One region of the Nocardia sp. NBC_01499 genome, then DNA from elsewhere that is predicted to be linked to it. Evidence: riboswitches for the same ligand, from Rfam matches in the RefSeq annotation. Region 1 holds a riboswitch; the other holds the start of a gene.
What was found. A riboswitch is a leader RNA that binds a small molecule or an ion and turns the genes downstream of it on or off. The one in region 1 is predicted to bind glycine.
Positions count from the first base shown of each region.

Region 2: linked by a shared signal. The riboswitch ahead of glyA (serine hydroxymethyltransferase) and the one ahead of gcvP (aminomethyl-transferring glycine dehydrogenase) in region 1 are both predicted to bind glycine.

Region 1 covers NZ_CP109426.1:101,820-110,520, forward strand. The annotation lists gene OG203_RS00375 (GMC oxidoreductase) at 1-1,392, opposite strand, end outside; gene OG203_RS00380 (CDP-alcohol phosphatidyltransferase family protein) at 1,650-2,219, shown strand; gene gcvH (glycine cleavage system protein GcvH) at 2,301-2,699, shown strand; gene OG203_RS00390 (FHA domain-containing protein) at 2,868-3,353, shown strand; gene OG203_RS00395 (MerR family transcriptional regulator) at 3,447-4,247, shown strand; gene OG203_RS00400 (bifunctional nuclease family protein) at 4,499-4,972, shown strand; gene OG203_RS00405 (MerR family transcriptional regulator) at 5,179-5,772, shown strand; glycine riboswitch at 6,027-6,126, shown strand; gene gcvP (aminomethyl-transferring glycine dehydrogenase) at 6,276-8,701, shown strand, end outside.
Region 2 covers NZ_CP109426.1:672,804-681,504, forward strand. The annotation lists gene OG203_RS03100 (cytochrome b/b6 domain-containing protein) at 1-36, opposite strand, end outside; gene OG203_RS03105 (molybdopterin-dependent oxidoreductase) at 20-754, opposite strand; gene OG203_RS03110 (hypothetical protein) at 852-1,046, shown strand; gene OG203_RS03115 (TetR/AcrR family transcriptional regulator) at 1,154-1,723, shown strand; gene OG203_RS03120 (medium chain dehydrogenase/reductase family protein) at 1,803-2,852, shown strand; gene OG203_RS03125 (L-serine ammonia-lyase) at 2,960-4,327, opposite strand; gene glyA (serine hydroxymethyltransferase) at 4,324-5,619, opposite strand; glycine riboswitch at 5,659-5,753, opposite strand; gene OG203_RS03135 (IclR family transcriptional regulator) at 5,956-6,741, opposite strand; gene OG203_RS03140 (putative nucleotidyltransferase substrate binding domain-containing protein) at 6,754-8,613, opposite strand; gene OG203_RS03145 (GMC family oxidoreductase) at 8,621-8,701, opposite strand, start outside.

The DNA.
Region 1 (8,701 bases):
GGTGTCGCCGATGACACAACCGCCGATGTAGTGCGCGGTCGCCGGGATGTTGAACACATCCATCACCAGGCCGTGCGTGTCGCCGTTCACCTTCTCGCCGAAGCGGCGGCCGATCTCGTGCGCCATGGGAATCCAGGTCGGATTCGGTTCGCCGGTGCCCTGTTTCGTCTTCAGCAGGCCCCGCTTGCGGAACGAGGTCAGTGAGTTGTCCAGCGACTGCATGATCAGCAGGATGACCGACTTCTCCGAGGCGTGCCTGGCGTTGAGGCTGCGCAGGAAGACCAGCGGATGTAGCAGCATCGCGAGCAGGAAGCGCAGGAAACGGAACGCGCCACCATCCACGATCGGCGCCGACAACGGGAACAGCGCATTCTGCCCCTTGCCGTAGTGGCACACCTCGACGTGGGTGTCGTCGGAGGGATGGATCGACGAGGTGATCGCGATGCCCTCGGCGAAATCGCGGCGCGAGCGGCTCACCACGTTGAGGATCGCCTCGGAGTTGCTGCGGGTCAGCTCGCCGAGCCGGGGCGAAAGGCGCGGCAGCACCGCGTCATCGCGCATCTTGTGCAGCAGCTTCTGGGTGCCGAGCGCGGCACCGGCGAACACCACCTGCTCGGCGGTGAAGGTCTTGCGCTGCTTGCGGATCCAGCGGTCCGAGCGCTCGGTGTCGACGGCATACCCGCCGTCGGGCAGCGGCCGCACCACGGTCGCGGTGGTCAGCGGATGTACCTCGGCGCCAGCCTGTTCGGCCAGGTAGAGGTAGTTCGTGGTGGTGGTGTTCTTGGCGTTGTTGGGGCAGCCGGTGAAGCAACGCGCGCAATGCACGCAGCCGTTGCGGCGCGGACCGACGCCGCCGAAGTAGGGATCGTCGACCTCGGTGCCCGGATCGTCCTCATTGAAGAACACGCCGACATTCGTGGGATGGAAAGTGTGGCTGACACCGAGATCGTCGGCGATCTCGCGGATCACGTCGTCCGCAGGGGTCATTCGCGGGTTCGGCGCGACGCCGAGCATCCGCTGCGCCTGGTCGTAGTACGGCGCCAATTCGGCCCGCCAGTCGGTGATGTGCGCCCACTGTTTGTCGGTGTAGAAGTCCGGCAGCGGCTCATAGAGGGTGTTGCCGTAGATGAGTGAGCCGCCGCCGACGCCTGCGCCGGAGAACACCGCGCATTTGCCGAGCACGCTGATCCGCTGCGGACCGGTCAGACCCAGTCGCGGCGCCCAAATCGACTTGCGCACATTCCAATTCGAGCTAGGGATGTCCTCGGCATTCCACCGCCTGCCCGCCTCGAGCACACCGACCCGATATCCCTTCTCGGTCAACCGGAGCGCGCTCACACTGCCGCCGAAACCGGAGCCGATCACCACCACGTCGTAGTCGAATGCGGGCATGACTTCCTCTCACTAACCGGCCACCGGCCAGTAGCTCACCGTACCGACAGATGAGATGATTTCATACTCATTCTGTCATCGCCGGGCTGTGGCACAAACCATCCTCGCACGGAGATATCGAGAAAACCGGCGTGCCCGGATGGCGGTGACCGGGGTCGGTGCGGTAAGCACGGGGCGTGACAACCGAATCGGGCACAACGGAACCGGAGGAGCGCGCCGATACCGACGGCGCGACCGGCGGCGTCTTCGACGACCGCATCCTCACCGTCCCGAATGTCCTGAGTTTCGTGCGCCTGCTCGGCGTTCCGCTGTTCCTGTGGCTGCTGCTGGTCGAGCATGCCGACGGCTGGGCGTTCGTGCTTGCGTTCGCCAGCGGCCTGACCGACTTCCTGGACGGCAAGCTGGCCCGCCTGCTCGATCAGTCCTCCCGCCTCGGCGCCCTGCTCGATCCGTTCGTCGACCGGTTGTACCTGGTGACGACCCTGGCGGCGTTCGTGATCCGCGGCCTCATCCCGTGGTGGGTCGCGGTGATCCTGGTCGGTCGCGACCTGATCCTGACGCTGCTGCTGCCGGTCTACAAACGCCGCGACCTACCCCCGCCCGAGGTCATCTATCTGGGCAAGGCGGCGACCTTCGCGCTGATGTCCGCGTTGGTCTGGCTGCTGGCCGGGGAGATGGATTGGGCGCTGGCCGGTTTCGGCCGTGCCTTCGGCGGGGCATTACTGGTCTGGGGCACGGCGGTGTATGTATGGACCGGCTTGCTCTACACCGGTAAGGCGATCGCCATCGCTCGCTCGATACCGGCTGTGCCACACCGCTCGACCTGACCGAGGCGTCGAGTCGAACATTGTCTCAACCCTCGCATAGAGTTGCGCCCACACGATCACGACGGAAAGGACGGACGGCCTGTGACCCAGACCCCCGAAGAGCTGCGCTACACCGAAGAGCACGAGTGGGTGCAGCGGATCGCCCCGACCCGGGTTCGGGTCGGCATCACCGATTACGCGCAGTCTCAACTCGGTGACGTTGTGTTCGTGCAGCTGCCCGAAACCGACAAGGATGTCGCTGCGGCGGACAGCATCGCCGAGGTCGAGTCGACCAAGAGCGTGTCCGACATCTACGCGCCGTTCGGCGCGAAAGTTGTTGCGGTGAACGAGGAATTGGTGCAGCAGCCGGAGACGCTGAACACCGATCCGTACGGCGCGGGGTGGCTGTTCGAACTGGAGGTCGCGGACGCCGGCGACCTCGACAAGACCCTTGGTGAACTGTTGGATGCGGCAGGTTATCAAGGAGTTATCGGGGGCTGAATCAGCCTTCCCGGTTCTACCTGCACGGGCACGCCCTGGCAGGGTACGGTCAATGCCAACAGATGCGCCGACAGTCATTGTCGGGAATCTAGGGACTCGACGGCAGGTCGTGGTGCCACAGGTATCACCTGCTTGCATGGATAATCAGGTTCGAGGAGGAGAGAAACGGTGAGCGAGAACAAAGACCCGGGTTACGGGGAGACCGCGGCCGAGACGACGTCGGTCTTTCGCGCGGATTTCCTGAACGAGGTCGACGCGTCGCGCTCCGGAGAGCCGGCCGGCGAGCAGCCGGTGCAAGGGGTCGAGGGTCTGCCTGTTGGTGCGGCCCTCCTGGTCGTCAAGCGCGGTCCGAACGCGGGCTCGCGGTTCCTGCTGGATCAGCCGACTACGTCGGCGGGCCGCCACCCCGACAGTGACATCTTTCTCGACGACGTCACCGTCAGCCGTCGGCATGCCGAGTTCCGTCAGGACGACGATTCGTTCCAGGTTGTCGACGTCGGCAGCCTGAACGGCACCTATGTGAATCGGGAGCCGGTGGACTCCTCGGAACTCCAGAACGGCGACGAGGTACAGATCGGTAAGTTCCGTCTCGTGTTCCTCACCGGACCGCGGGCCCAGGCCAACGACTCCTCTGCGGGTGCAGGGAGCCTATGAGCAGCGGCGCTGGGTTCTTTCTCCTCATGAAGGGCTCGGAGTCATGAAGGACTCAGCGCTGTGACCGGCGCGGCGCAGTGGGCGCGCGGAGGGATGTCGATCGGCTCCGTGCTCGACCTGCTGCGTCCGGACTTTCCGGACGTCACCATCTCGAAGATCCGCTTCCTCGAAGCGGAAGGCCTGATTCGGCCGGAGCGCACGCCCTCGGGCTACCGCAGATTCTCCATCGCCGATTGTGAACGGCTTCGGTTCGTGCTGACCGCGCAACGCGATCAGTACTTGCCGCTCAAGGTGATCAAGGAACAACTCGAAGCGATCGACAGCGGTGCGGCGACGCTCGGTGTGCGGGAAGCCCGCGCCCGGGCGCACTCCGGCCGTGCGGGTGCGTCGGAGTCGGCACCTACGGTGTCCGACTCCGAGCACCCGACCGCGCCTGGCGGGAACAGGAACGGCGCCGCGGCGCCGAGGAGGCTCGGCGTGGTGCCAAGCGAGATTTCCCCCGACGATCTGCGTTTCGATCACGAAATCCGGCTCACCCGCGCCGATCTGCTCGCGCAGGCCGACATCGACGAAACCTTTCTCAACGATCTGATCCGAGCGAACCTGATTACCCCGGGTGCCGCCGGATTCTTCGACGGCGACGCCGTCACGCTGGCCAAGACCGCCAAGGCGATGGCCGAATTCGGTTTGGAGGCACGGCATTTGCGTGCGTTCAAGCTGGCCGCCGATCGCGAGGCCGCGCTGGTCGCGCAGATCGCCGCCCCGATCGCGAAGAGCCGCGACGCCGGTGCGCGCGCCAGAGCCGAAGAAACGGTGCGCGAACTCGCGGCGCTGTCGCTGACGTTGCACGCCTGTCTGGTGAAGTCGTCGGTGCGGACGTCGCTGGGCGGCTGAACATCCCGCACAAACCGCTGATGCGGAATCCGTGTCATGTTTCAGTCATCCAACACGCCGATTTCGGCTGTGCACACCGATCGCTGCACCCGCGTGGGTTCGCCTAGACTCGTTGGTACGGCGAGCTGGGCGGTGGTCGTGCCGGGTGGCCGGAGGATTATGGGAGGCAGTGCGGTGAGTGAGCGAAGCGAACGAATCATGTCACAGCGTGCATCGCGCATGCCGGAACTGAGCGTTAGCGAGGTGGAGGCATGAGTGAAATGCGTGTGATCGGCATTCGTGTCGAACAGCCACAGAATCAGCCCGTGCTGTTGCTCCGTGAGGTTTCGGGGGACCGGTACCTACCCATTTGGATCGGGCAGGCCGAGGCAACGGCGATCGTGCTGGAGCAGGAGGGGGTGACGCCGATCCGTCCGTTGACCCACGATCTGATCAAGATCCTGATCACCGAGCTCGGGCACACCCTCAAGGAAGTGCGCATCGTTGATCTACAGGAGGGCACCTTCTACGCCGACCTGGTGTTCGAGAACGATCTGCACATCTCGGCGCGCCCGTCCGATTCGGTAGCGATCGCCTTGCGGGTCGGTTGCCCGATCTACGCGGAGGAGCCGGTGCTCGAGGAAGCCGGGCTCGTCATGCCGGACGAGCGCGAGGACGAGGTGGAGAAGTTCAAGGAGTTCCTGGAGTCGGTCTCGCCCGACGATTTCAAGGCCACGGATAGCTGAACAGGATCTTTCCGGCAATCCGGCGTTTTCGCGGGATGACCGGGGGATCAGCCCTTAACCAGAGCTTGAGAGTTTAACCGCGCGTCGCGTTTGGCCTGACGATGGTGCTCCCTGGACAATCAGGGGGAGTAATCTCGATAGTTGGGCCACGTCCGTTTTGGCCAGGTCGTCAGCACCGCAGTGGTCGAAACGGAGCCGGGTCATCGATGAGGCTAGCCGTCGGCGAAGCAAGGGAGTGGTCAGTGGCAGAGCAATCGCAGGATGTGGTACAGCCAGGCCTGTTCCCGGACGACTCGGTTCCCGACGATCTGGTCGGCTACCGAGTGCCAAGCGCATGCCAGGTGGCCGGGATCACCTACCGGCAGCTCGACTACTGGGCGCGCACCGGGTTGGTCGTGCCCTCCATCCGCAGCGCCGCGGGCTCGGGGAGTCAGCGGCTGTACTCGTTCAAGGACATCCTCGTCCTCAAGATCGTGAAGCGGCTGCTCGACGCGGGCATCTCGCTACAGAACATTCGGATCGCGGTCGATCACCTACGCAGCAGGGGAGTGCAGGACCTCGCGGGGATCACCCTGTTCTCCGACGGTACCTCGGTGTACGAGTGCACCTCGGCCGAGGAGGTAGTCGATTTACTGCAGGGCGGGCAGGGCGTTTTCGGTATCGCCATCAGCGGTGCCATGCACGAGCTCACCGGCGCGATCGCCAACTTCCCCGCGGAGCGCGCGTCCGCGGTGACGGAACGGCCGGAGGACGAGCTTTCCTACCGGCGCAAGGCTCGGATGAGCCGCAAGACTGGTTAAAAGTAGACAGCTGACACAACACCCCGCCTCCCCGATAAACAGAGGGTAGCGGGGTGTTGTGCTGCGTGGCACTTCATTTTCCTGAATGGACCACTTCGTGTGGAGCGGTTCTAAAACATTGCGTTAAGTAGATATGCGCATCGATCTATGTTGTATGGCCACAAGCCCGCGGAGCTTGCGTGACGAGCGCGACACCGCAAGGAAGGGACCGGTGCCACGTTCTGGCGTGTCGTCGGCTTAAACTGGTAGCGCGCCAACGCCGTGCGGGAGAGTCCCGGGTTCTATAGAGTCCGGGCGCCGAAGGAGCAGCACCTCCCCGTCAATCTCTCAGGCATCAGGGACCGTGCGGGCTTGGGCGCCTCTGGAAAGCGGTGGCTTCGGGCCGCCCGCCCATGGGGAAAGGGGCTCGACCTTCATCGCGGTCGCGCGTCCGAATCTCTCAGGCAACACGACAGAGGGGGAGGGCTGGTACCCGTCGACCCCCCGTCGACCCGCCCGACCCAATGGGAGCTTCCGTGACTCGCTCATTCGCCGATCGCCATATCGGACCCGACCGTGGCGAACTCGCCCGGATCCTGGACGTCGTCGGCGTCGACTCGCTCGACGAGCTCGCCACGAAGGCCCTGCCCGCGAGCATCCTGGACGGATCCGGCCTGGCCGGATTGCCGCCTGCCGCAACCGAACACGAGGTGCTGGCCGAACTCGCCGGGCTTGCCAACTCCAACACGGTGGCCACCTCGATGATCGGGCTCGGCTACTACGACACGCTGACCCCGCCGGTGCTGGTGCGCAACCTGCTCGAGAACCCGGCCTGGTACACCGCCTACACGCCGTACCAGCCGGAGATCAGCCAGGGACGGCTCGAGGCGCTGCTCAACTTCCAGACCATGGTGTCGGAGCTGACCGGCATGGACGTGGCCAACGCGTCCATGCTCGACGAGGCCACCGCGGCCGCCGAGGCGATGACGCTGCTGCAGCGGGCCAGCCGGTCCAAGTCTTCGCGCCTTGTCATCGATACCGACCTGTTCCCGCAGACCAAGACCGTGCTGACCACTCGCGCGCAGCCGCTCGGTATCGAGCTCGTTTCGGCGGATCTGTCGTCGGGTGAGCTGCCCGAAGGTGAATTCTTCGGTGTGCTCGTGCAGGCGCCCGGCGCGTCCGGACGGGTAGTGGACTGGACATCGCTGATCGGCGCGGCGCACGAGCGCGGCGCGTTGGTCGCGGTCGGCGCGGATCTGCTGGCGATGACGTTGATCGCCTCGCCGGGCGACCAGGGCGCTGATGTCTGCTTCGGCACCACCCAGCGCTTCGGTGTGCCGCTCGGGTTCGGCGGCCCGCACGCGGGGTATCTGGCAGTGCGCACCGCGTATGCCAGGCAGCTGCCGGGCAGGCTGGTCGGCGTCTCGGTGGACGCGGACGGTGACGTCGCCTACCGGCTGGCGCTGCAGACGCGTGAGCAGCACATCCGCCGGGAGAAGGCCACCTCCAACATCTGTACCGCGCAGGTGCTGCTCGCGATCGTCGCGGCGATGTACGCGAGCTACCACGGTGCCGACGGCCTGCGTGATATCGCCCGCCGCGTGCACCGGCACGCCGCCACCATCGCCGCCGGGCTGGACGGCGCGGTCGTGCACGACACGTTCTTCGACACCGTGCTTGCGCACGTGCCCGGTGGTGCGGAAGCCGTTGTGGCGAAGGCGAAGTCGCGCGGGATCAACCTGCGCCTGGTCGACGCCGATCATGTCGGCATCGCCTGCGACGAGGCGACGACCGAGTCGCACGTCGCGGCGGTGCTCGAATCCTTCGGCACCACACTGTCTGCCGAGCCGACCGAACCGGCTCCGGCCGTCGCGATCGAGAACCGTACCTCGGAGTTCCTCGACCACCCGGCGTTCACCAAGTACCACACCGAAACCGCCATGCTGCGCTACCTGCGGTCGCTGTCCGACAAGGACATCGCCTTGGACCGCAGCATGATTCCGCTCGGTTCCTGCACCATGAAGCTCAACGCGACCGCCGAGATGGAGGCCATCACCTGGCCTGGCTTCGCCCGCGTGCACCCGTACGCGCCGGTCGAGGACGCCCCCGGCCTGCTGCAGGTGATCCACGATCTGGAGCAGTGGCTGTGCGACATCACCGGTTATGACTCGGTGAGCCTGCAGCCCAACGCGGGTAGCCAGGGCGAGTACGCCGGGCTGCTTGCGATCCGGCGCTACCACCTGGATCGTGGTGACACGCACCGGGATACCTGCCTGATCCCGTCCAGCGCGCACGGCACCAACGCGGCCTCGGCGGCGATGGCCGGGCTGCGCGTCGAGGTGGTCAAATGCCGCGAGAACGGCGATGTCGACCTGGACGACCTGCGCGCCAAGATCGCCGACCACGCCGACCGGCTGGCCTGCATCATGATCACCTACCCGTCCACGCACGGCGTGTATGAGCACGAGGTTTCGGAGCTGTGCGCGCTGGTGCACGACGCGGGCGGTCAGGTGTACGTCGACGGCGCGAACCTGAATGCCCTTGTCGGGCTTGCCCGTCCGGGCCGGTTCGGCGGCGACGTCAGCCACCTGAACCTGCACAAGACGTTCTGCATCCCGCACGGCGGCGGTGGCCCCGGTGTCGGTCCGGTCGCGGTCCGTTCGCACCTGGCGCCCTACCTGCCCGGCGACCCGTTGGTGACCGACTCGCACGCGGTGTCGGCGGCCAACTACGGTTCCGCCTCGATCCTGCCGATCACCTGGGCCTACATCCGGATGATGGGCGCGGACGGCCTGCGCAGCGCCACGCTGACGGCCATCGCGTCGGCCAACTACATCGCGCGCAAGCTCGACGAGTACTTCCCGGTGCTCTACACCGGTGAGCACGGCATGGTCGCGCACGAGTGCATCCTCGACCTGCGCGAGATCACCAAGCAGACCGGCGTGACCGT
Region 2 (8,701 bases), 570 kb from region 1:
CAGGTCGCGCTCGATCGGGTCAGCTGGTCGGGTCATCACTGCGCCCGTTCGACTTGCCGACCCATCCGTCGATCGAGTAACCCCGATGCTCCCAGTAACCGGAAACGACCTCGCTGGTCAGTTCGATTCCGGAGAGCCACTTGCAACTCTTGTAGCCGTACATCGGTGCCACATACATCCGAACCGGGCCGCCATGATCGTGGGTGACCGGGCCGTCGAGCATCTCCAGCGCGACGAGCACATCGGCACGCCGCGCCTGTTCGAGAGTGAGGCTCTCGGAATAGGCACCGTCGAAGGAGGTGAACCGCACCGCCTTCGCGGCACTGGTCACTCCGGCGTCGTCGAGCAGATCGGCCAGCCGGACACCACGCCAGCGCACCTGAGGCACCCGCCAACCGGTCACACATTGGAAGTCACGCACCAACTCCTGCTGTGGCATCGCCTGTAAATCGCCGAGTGAGTGGCTGCGGGGCGCGTCGACCAGGCCGGTGATGTCAAGGCGATAGTTGCTCGCGTCGCGCTTCGGGACGCTGGTGGTGACGGAGTAGAAGCGAAAGGTGTTGCCCAGCGGGATGAGTCCGACGAGCCCGGTCGGATCGCGGTTGCCGATCGGCCCGAGGACCGCCGACAGCCCCTTCTGGATCGTGGTGCCGCCGAGCACGCCCGCGACACCGGCGACGAGCAGCCCCATCACCACGCGCCGCCCAACCGGCGCGCCGAGGCGGTCCGGGTCGGAACTCTGGTCGACGGGCACACCTCTACTATCCACCGACTCCCCCGAACAAGGCGCACCCGGCGGCTACTGTTGAACCGGAAGCCGCCATCACGCGGTGAAAACGAAAGGCAGCCTCATGCGCAGCCCCATTCTCGTCGCGCTCGGCGTCATCATCGGACTCGCCGGACTCCTCTGGTCACTGCAGGGCTTCGGCGTGGTCTCGGGCAGCCCGATGAGCAACACCGCCACCTGGTCGATCATCGGACCGATCGTCCTGATCGCCGGGGTACTCCTGGCCGTCTGGGGCTGGCGAGGACGCGCGTCTCGTTAGTCAGCGAACCCGAACATCCTTGCGCTACCAGCGTATTCGGTTCTGCCAGGCAGGAATTCCATACTTGTGCTTGACGGTCGATCGAGAGTGAGTGTACAGTCACTCACATGACAAAGCGCGGAGCTACCCTCTCCACCTCGGAGGTTCGACGCGATGCCGTCGTCGATGCCGCGATCGCCGAGTTCGCGCGGTCCGGCTACCACGGCACGCCGATCAACAACGTCGCCACGAAGGCGGCGATCTCACCGGCCTACGTCTTCAAACTCTTCCCCGGCAAGATCGCCCTGTTCGTCGCGGCACTCGACCGTTGCTACGAGCTGGTCGAACGGGCCCTCTCGGCCGGTGCGGCCCGCGTCGACGGCGCAGGCCCCGACGAGATCCTGTACGCGATGGGCGGTGCGTACGCGGAACTGATCGCGGACAAGAGCCTGCTGATGCTGCAGGTGCACGCACAATCGGCCGCGGACATTCCGGAGATCGCCGACGCGGTGCGCCGCGGCCTGGCCAGGGTGACGGACTTCGCCAAGGCACGATCCGGCGCCGAGGACAGCGCCGTCCAACGCTTCATGGCCTACGGCCAGCTCTGCCACCTGATCACCACCCTCGAACTCGACGGGCACGACAGTGCTTGGGCCGCAATACTTACCGGCGGCATGCGCCACCCGAAGGCTCACTAGATCCATCCAGACCACCCCGATCGCGGGGCATGTTTTTTTACCCAAAGAGTGATTGACCAGTCACACACCAGGAGACACGATGAACACCACCACGAATTCGACCACCGCAGTCCAGATCATCCTGCCCGGACTGGTCGAGCCGCAGGGCCTGCAGGTGACCCGGCGGCCGCTGCCCGCCCCGGGTCCGGGCCAGGCCATGGTCCGTGTCGAAGCATCCGGCGTCTCGTTCGCCGAGCAGCAGATGCGGCGCGGGAAGTACTACGACCAGCCGCCGTTCCCCTTCGTGCCCGGCTACGACCTGGTCGGGACGGTCACCGCGACCGGCTCGGGCGTCGACGAGGCGCTGATCGGCCGCCGCGTCGCCGCGCTGACCAAGACCGGCGGCTGGAGCAGCCACATCATTCTCGACGCCGCGGACCTTATCCCGGTGCCGTCGGCGCTCGACCCCGCCGAGGCGGAAACCTTTGTGGTGAACGGGATCACGGCGTGGCAGATGCTGCACCGGATGGCAAAGGTCAAGCGGGGCCAGACCATTCTCGTGCACGGCGCCAACGGTGGCGTCGGCTCGACCCTGGTCCAGCTTGCGCGGGCCGCCGGTATCCGGGTGATCGGCAGCGCCTCGGCACGCAACGCGGCGGTCGTCGAGGCGCTCGGCGCCACCCCGGTGGACTATCGCGGCGATGTGGCCCAACAGGTTCGGGCGCTGGCACCGGAGGGCGTCGACGCGGTGTTCGATCACGTCGGCGGGCCCGGCATCGTCGATTCGTTCGAGCTGCTCGCGCCGCACGGCACGCTGGTTGCCTACGGGACCGCCTCGACCAAGAACGATGAGGGCAACTCGCGACTGCCAGTGTTGAAGCTGTTCGCCCAGCTGATGCTGTGGAACACGCTGCCCAACAAGCGAAATGCGCACTTCTACAACATCTGGGCGGGCAAGCGCAACCTCACCCGATTCCGCAACCACCTCAATGAAGACCTCGGCAAGGTCCTCGATTTGCTCGCCGACGGCACCCTGCGCGCCCAGGTAGCCGCCCGAATCCCGCTGAGCCAAGCCGCACAGGCCCTCGAACTCGCCGAATCCGGCACCGTCACCGGCAAAGTCGTCATCGTGCCCGATACCCAGCCCTGAATCCCCCCACCATCGCCGACTAGCCCAAGATCCGCACCGAGACTCGGGATCCGCACTCGCTCTAGGGGCCCTAGAGCGAGTGCGGATCCCGAGTCAGGGTGCGACTGTCAGCATTCGACGACTGCTACGGCTAGGCCGCCTCGGGAGGTTTCCTTGTACTTGTCGAGCATGTCGGCGCCGGTGGCGCGCATGGTTTGGATGACCTGGTCCAGCGAGACGTGGTGGATGCCGTCGCCGCGAATTGCCATGCGGGCGGCGGTGATTGCCTTGACGGCGGCGATGCCGTTGCGTTCGATGCACGGGATCTGGACGAGGCCGCCGATGGGGTCGCAGGTGAGGCCGAGGTTGTGTTCCATGCCGATTTCCGCGGCGTTCTCGATCTGCGCTGGCGTGCCGCCGAGTACGGCGGCCAGTCCGGCGGCGGCCATGGCGCAGGCGGAGCCGACCTCGCCCTGGCAGCCGACCTCGGCGCCGGAGATGGAGGCGTTCTCTTTCATCAGTTGGCCGATGGCCGCCGCGGTCAGCAGGAATTCGACGACGCTGTCCTCGTCGGCGGTGATGAATCGCTGAATGTAGTGCAGCACAGCGGGAATGATGCCCGCGGCGCCATTGGTCGGTGCGGTGACGACGCGGCCACCCGCGGCGTTCTCCTCGTTGACCGCCATCGCGTAGAGCGTGACCCACTCCATCGCACGCAGCGGATCGTTTTCCTCCGCCTCGGCGTTCAGTCGCTCGACCAGGCTCGCCGCTCGCCGCCGTACCCGAAGGGACCCCGGCAGCACCCCACCCGTCGACATCCCGCGTTCGACGCAGCCCCGCATGACAGCCCAGATATCGAGCAGGTCCGCCCGCACCTGATCCGCACTGCGCCAAGACAATTCGTTGGCGAGCACCACGGCACTGATGGACTTCCCGGTGGCGGCGGTGATCGTAAGCAGTTCATCCGCCGAGCGGAACGGGTGCGCGACGGCAACCGGCGCATCGACAGCCCGCCCGTCGATCTCGTCCTCGTCGAGAATGAAACCGCCACCCACCGAGAAGTATTGGCGTTCGAGGAGCACTCGCCCGCCATCGCCGTACGCGCTGAACAGCATCCCGTTGGTGTGGAACGCCAACCGTGTCAACCCGAGCAGCTCCACGTCGCTGTCGACAGCGAACACGATCGACTGCACACCGCCGAGGTACAGCCGACCGGTGGCGCGTGCCGTGGCCACCGTCGCGCTCATCGTGTCCGGATCGATACTCTCCGGCTGCGCACCGGACAACCCGGCGACGATCGCCTCGACGCTGCCGTGGCCGCGCCCGGTCGCACCGAGCGATCCGTACAGCTGGACCCGGACCGCGCTCGTCTCGTGCAGCACATCGGCGTCCTTCAGCCGCTCGACGAACGCGGCCGCGGCACGCATCGGACCGACGGTGTGCGAACTCGACGGCCCGATACCGACCCGGAACAGGTCGAAAACGCTGATCGTCACGCGGGGTTCCGCATCCCGAGGTACAGCGGGAATCGCTGTGCCAAGGCGTCCACTCGCGCGGTCAGTGCCGCGACGGGCGCGCCGCCGCACAATGCCGTCGCGATGATGTCGGCGACCTCGGTGAATGCCGCGTCGTCGAAGCCGCGCGCGGCCAGCGCGGGCGTGCCGATCCGCAGCCCGGAGCTGATCATCGGCGGGCGCGGGTCGAACGGAATGGCGTTGCGGTTCACCGTAATTCCCACTGTCTGCAACAGATCCTCGGCTTGTTTGCCGTCCAGCTCCGCATCGCGCAGGTCGACGAGCACCAGGTGTACATCGGTGCCGCCGCTGACCACGCCGATGCCAGCGGCCCGGCAGTCCTCGGCCAGCAGCCGGTCGGCGAGCAAGCGCGCACCGGCGAGGGTCCGCTCCTGCCGATCGCGGAACGCCGGTTCGGCCGCCATCTTGAACGCGACCGCCTTGGCGGCGATCACATGCTCGAGCGGTCCGCCCTGCTGCCCGGGGAAGACCGCGGAATCCAGCTTCTTGCCCAAATCCGCTGTGGCGAGGATGAATCCACCACGCGGCCCGCCAAGCGTCTTGTGCGTGGTCGAGGTGACGACGTGCGCGTGCGGTACGGGCGACGGATGCAGCCCGGCGGCGACGAGACCGGCGAAGTGCGCCATATCGACCATCAGGTACGCGCCGACCTCGTCGGCGATGCGCCGGAATTCGGCGAAGTCGAGGTGGCGCGGATAGGCCGACCAGCCCGCGACGATCAGCTTCGGCCGGTGCTCGTGCGCGAGCCGCTCAACCTCCGCCATGTCGACGAGCTGATCCTCGGCCCGAACATGGTATGCCGCAACGTTATACAGCCGTCCAGAGAAGTTGGCCTTCATGCCGTGGGTGAGGTGGCCGCCGTGGTCGAGCGCCAGTCCGAGGATGCCGTCGCCGGGACGCAGTAGCGCGTGCATCACGGCCGCGTTCGCCTGCGCGCCGGAGTGCGGCTGCACGTTGACGTATTCGGCGCCGAACAGCGCGCGCAGCCGCTCGATGGCCAGCGATTCGATCTCGTCGACGTGCTCGCAGCCGCCGTAGTAGCGGCGTCCGGGGTAACCCTCGGCGTACTTGTTGGTCAGCACGGTGCCCTGCGCCTGCATCACCGCGAGCGGCGCGTAGTTCTCCGAGGCGATCATTTCCAGTCCGCGCTGTTGCCGGTCGGTCTCCTGGTCGACCAGTGCGGCGACGACCGGGTCGAATTCGCGCAGCGGGACGTCGAGTTCGGTGCGGACAGCGGAGGCAGGGTCAGCCATGGGGAGCCTTTCGTCGACGCGTACGCGCGTGGGGGTGGCTCCTCCCGCTCTGTCCTATGGCCTGAGAGATTCACGCGTTGCCGCGTTTGCCCCGTCGGCGAGTGCGTGGTGCACTACTTTTCAGAGTTGCCTTATGCGCAGCGGTACTGGGCCTGAGAGATTCCCGGGAGGTGTTGCTCCTTCGGCTCTCCATCACCTGGATGGAGATCTCCCGCTGCGTGTGCGGCCAGTATTCAGTTGATTAGTTGTTGCGTATAGCGCAACACCTGCGCGACACGCGACTCAGTATTGTCGGCGGCCGCGCGCGTTGTCAATGGCGAACCGCACCCGGAGTCGTCAGCCGAAGTAGCCTAACCGACGACTGATGTCCGCGGCGCTCGCGATCGCCAGTTCGGCCGTCGGGGCGAAGCGATCGGGACCGAGGCGATAGGACGGCCCCGAAACGCTCAGTGCCGCAACAATTGCCCCGTTACCGTCGAGGACGGGAGCGGCGACGGCGTTCAGTCCGATCTCCAGTTCCTCACGCACACTTGCCCATCCGTTCTCGCGGACCGCCACCAACTGGGCAGCCAAGTCGGCGAGCTTTGTCAGGGTATTCGCGGTGTACGCCTCCAACTTCGGGCCTACCTGCTTGCGCATCGCGGCGGGTTCCAGACCGGACAGCAGCACCTTGCCACTCGACGTGGCATGCGCCGGACAGCTCTGCCCGACCCAGGACCGCAGCGCGATCGAACCGGTCCCCGCTGCCTCCACGATATTGATGATCCGATTACCGTCCAGCACAGCGATATTCGTGGTCTCCCCCGTTTCGGCGGCCAACGCGTTGCACGCGCCCTGGCTCTGCCCGACGAGATCGACCTGCGCACTGGTGGATCCGGCCAACCGGACAATGGAGAAGCCGAGCCGGTATTTGCCGCGCTCGGAAAGCTGCTCGACGTAACCGCGCGATTCCAGCACGGCGACCAGCCGGGAGACGGTAGATTTGTGCACACCGAGTTCGGCGGCGATCTCCGTGACACCGGCCTGGCCGAGCTTGGCGATGATCTCCAGCACGAGCAGTGCGCGGTCGACCGACTGCACCGCAGCGGCCCGGCCCGTGTCCTCACCATCCTGTTTCGCCATGACGCCGCCATTCTAGGCCGACGGCACCGCGAGACCGCGGACACGTCGCCGCACCGCAGCGATCTCCCGCAACGCGTCGTTCAGCAAACTCCGATTCAATGGCGACAACTCCGACATCAGCACGATATCGCCGGGCCGATGGCCCGCGGACAACTGCTCGACCTGATGCACCATCCGCATCCGCTGCAGCATGACGAACACCTCCGTGAGCACCGCGGCATCACGGTCGGCGATCACACCGGCCGACGCGGCGGCCGCCAACCGCACCGGTGTCGAGGCGGCGGTGACCCCGGCCGCAAGCCCACCCCACCGCGCGAGGTTGACGATCGGCACCAGCGCGTGGTTCTTCAGGTCGAAGGTGCCGCCGCGCCGGGAAAGCACGTCCCGCAGCGACCGCGCCCGCACCCGCCCCGACAACGCGTCGAGCAACTGCAGGCGCAAGGCATTCGGATAGTCGGCGCGCATCCTGCCGAACGCGGCGGGCACCGCGTGCAGCGCGGGGTCACCCCACACCACCCGCCCGTCGATGAGCAGCGAGGACATCACCAACCCGCGATCCTGCAGCGGATCATCGAGCCATCGCATCGCCGCCTTCGTCCAATCAGACCGGGATCGAGCGAATTTCGGCTTCGCGGCGATCGCCCCATTGCTGTCCGCGGGCAATCCGCAGGCGTCGAGGATGGCGTGCGTGCGCTCGGCGATCGCACGCAATCGCGCACTGGCGGTGGACAACTCGTCGGCCCAGGACAACGCGCTGTCCACATCCGAGGACGGCATCGCCTCGCGACGAGCGATGCTGCCGAGCGTCAGCCAGGCGAACCCGACGCTCGGTGCGTCGTCGGATTCGGCGAGCGCGAGTTCGAGTGCCTTGCGGATCACCGAGTCGATGACGACGGACAGAATGCCGCTCGTCGCGGTCGCCTTGGTTCCGTTGCGGAACAGATCGACTGTGGTACTGGGGATTTCGCGGGCGGCCCGCTGTAGCTGGGTCGCATCCGTGGCCGCGCCGATCGCGCGCCGCAGGATGAAACTCTGCCGCGCCGAGGCCGCGAGCAGCTCCGCGTCTTCGAGGACGCCGAGCACCTCGCCGCGCGGTGACACCACCGGCATGTGCCGGAGCCCGGCCTCGAGCATCTCCATCAGCACGGTCTCGGCGGGCAGGTCGGCGCTGACCCGGCGGGCCGGTGCGCTCATCGCCTGCGCGATCGGCACGTCGACGGGCAGCCCGGCCGCCACCACCTTGGTGCGCAGGTCCTGATCGGTGAAGATGCCGAAGTCGCCGTCGGGCAACCGGATCAGCACCGAGGAGACGCGACGCTCGGTCATCAGGATGACCGCGTCTCGGACGCTGGTGTCGGGTGTCACGAAAACCGCGGCCGCCGAGACGAGTTCACCGGCCTGGCGACTGCCGAGCACCTCCGACATCGGGGTTCGGTTGCCGGACACCGTCTTCCACGCCGACGATGCCAGAAACGCGAGTCCGTCCGGTTGCGCGAACTGCGCGCGGACCAGCTCGCCAGGCAATTGGATCAGCAGGCTGGTTTCGGTTGCCAGCGCGACGAATTCGGCGCTGCCGCCGGTCAGCAGCGGCACATAGCCGAAGATCCCGCCGGACTCGACGGTATCGATCGTGCGGCTGTCGTCCGCCAGCGCCGAAGCAGCGTCGGAACCGCTGCGCCGCAGGATGACTCGACCGGTCCACAGCATCCAGATATCGTCGGGCACCTGTACCGAGTAGTCGCGGATCACCGCGCCAGCCGCGAATTCGTGCAGCGAGGCGGCCGCGGCGAGCCGGTCGAGATCGGTGGCCGGCATCGACTGGAACGGTGCGTGCGCGCCGAGGAACGCCGTTAGTTCGCCCTCCGCAGGCATCTCCGGCTCACGTGGTCCTGAGGAGATCCGCGCACTTCTCCGCCATGGCCATGACAGTAATGTTCGGGTTCACCGCGGGCAATTTCGG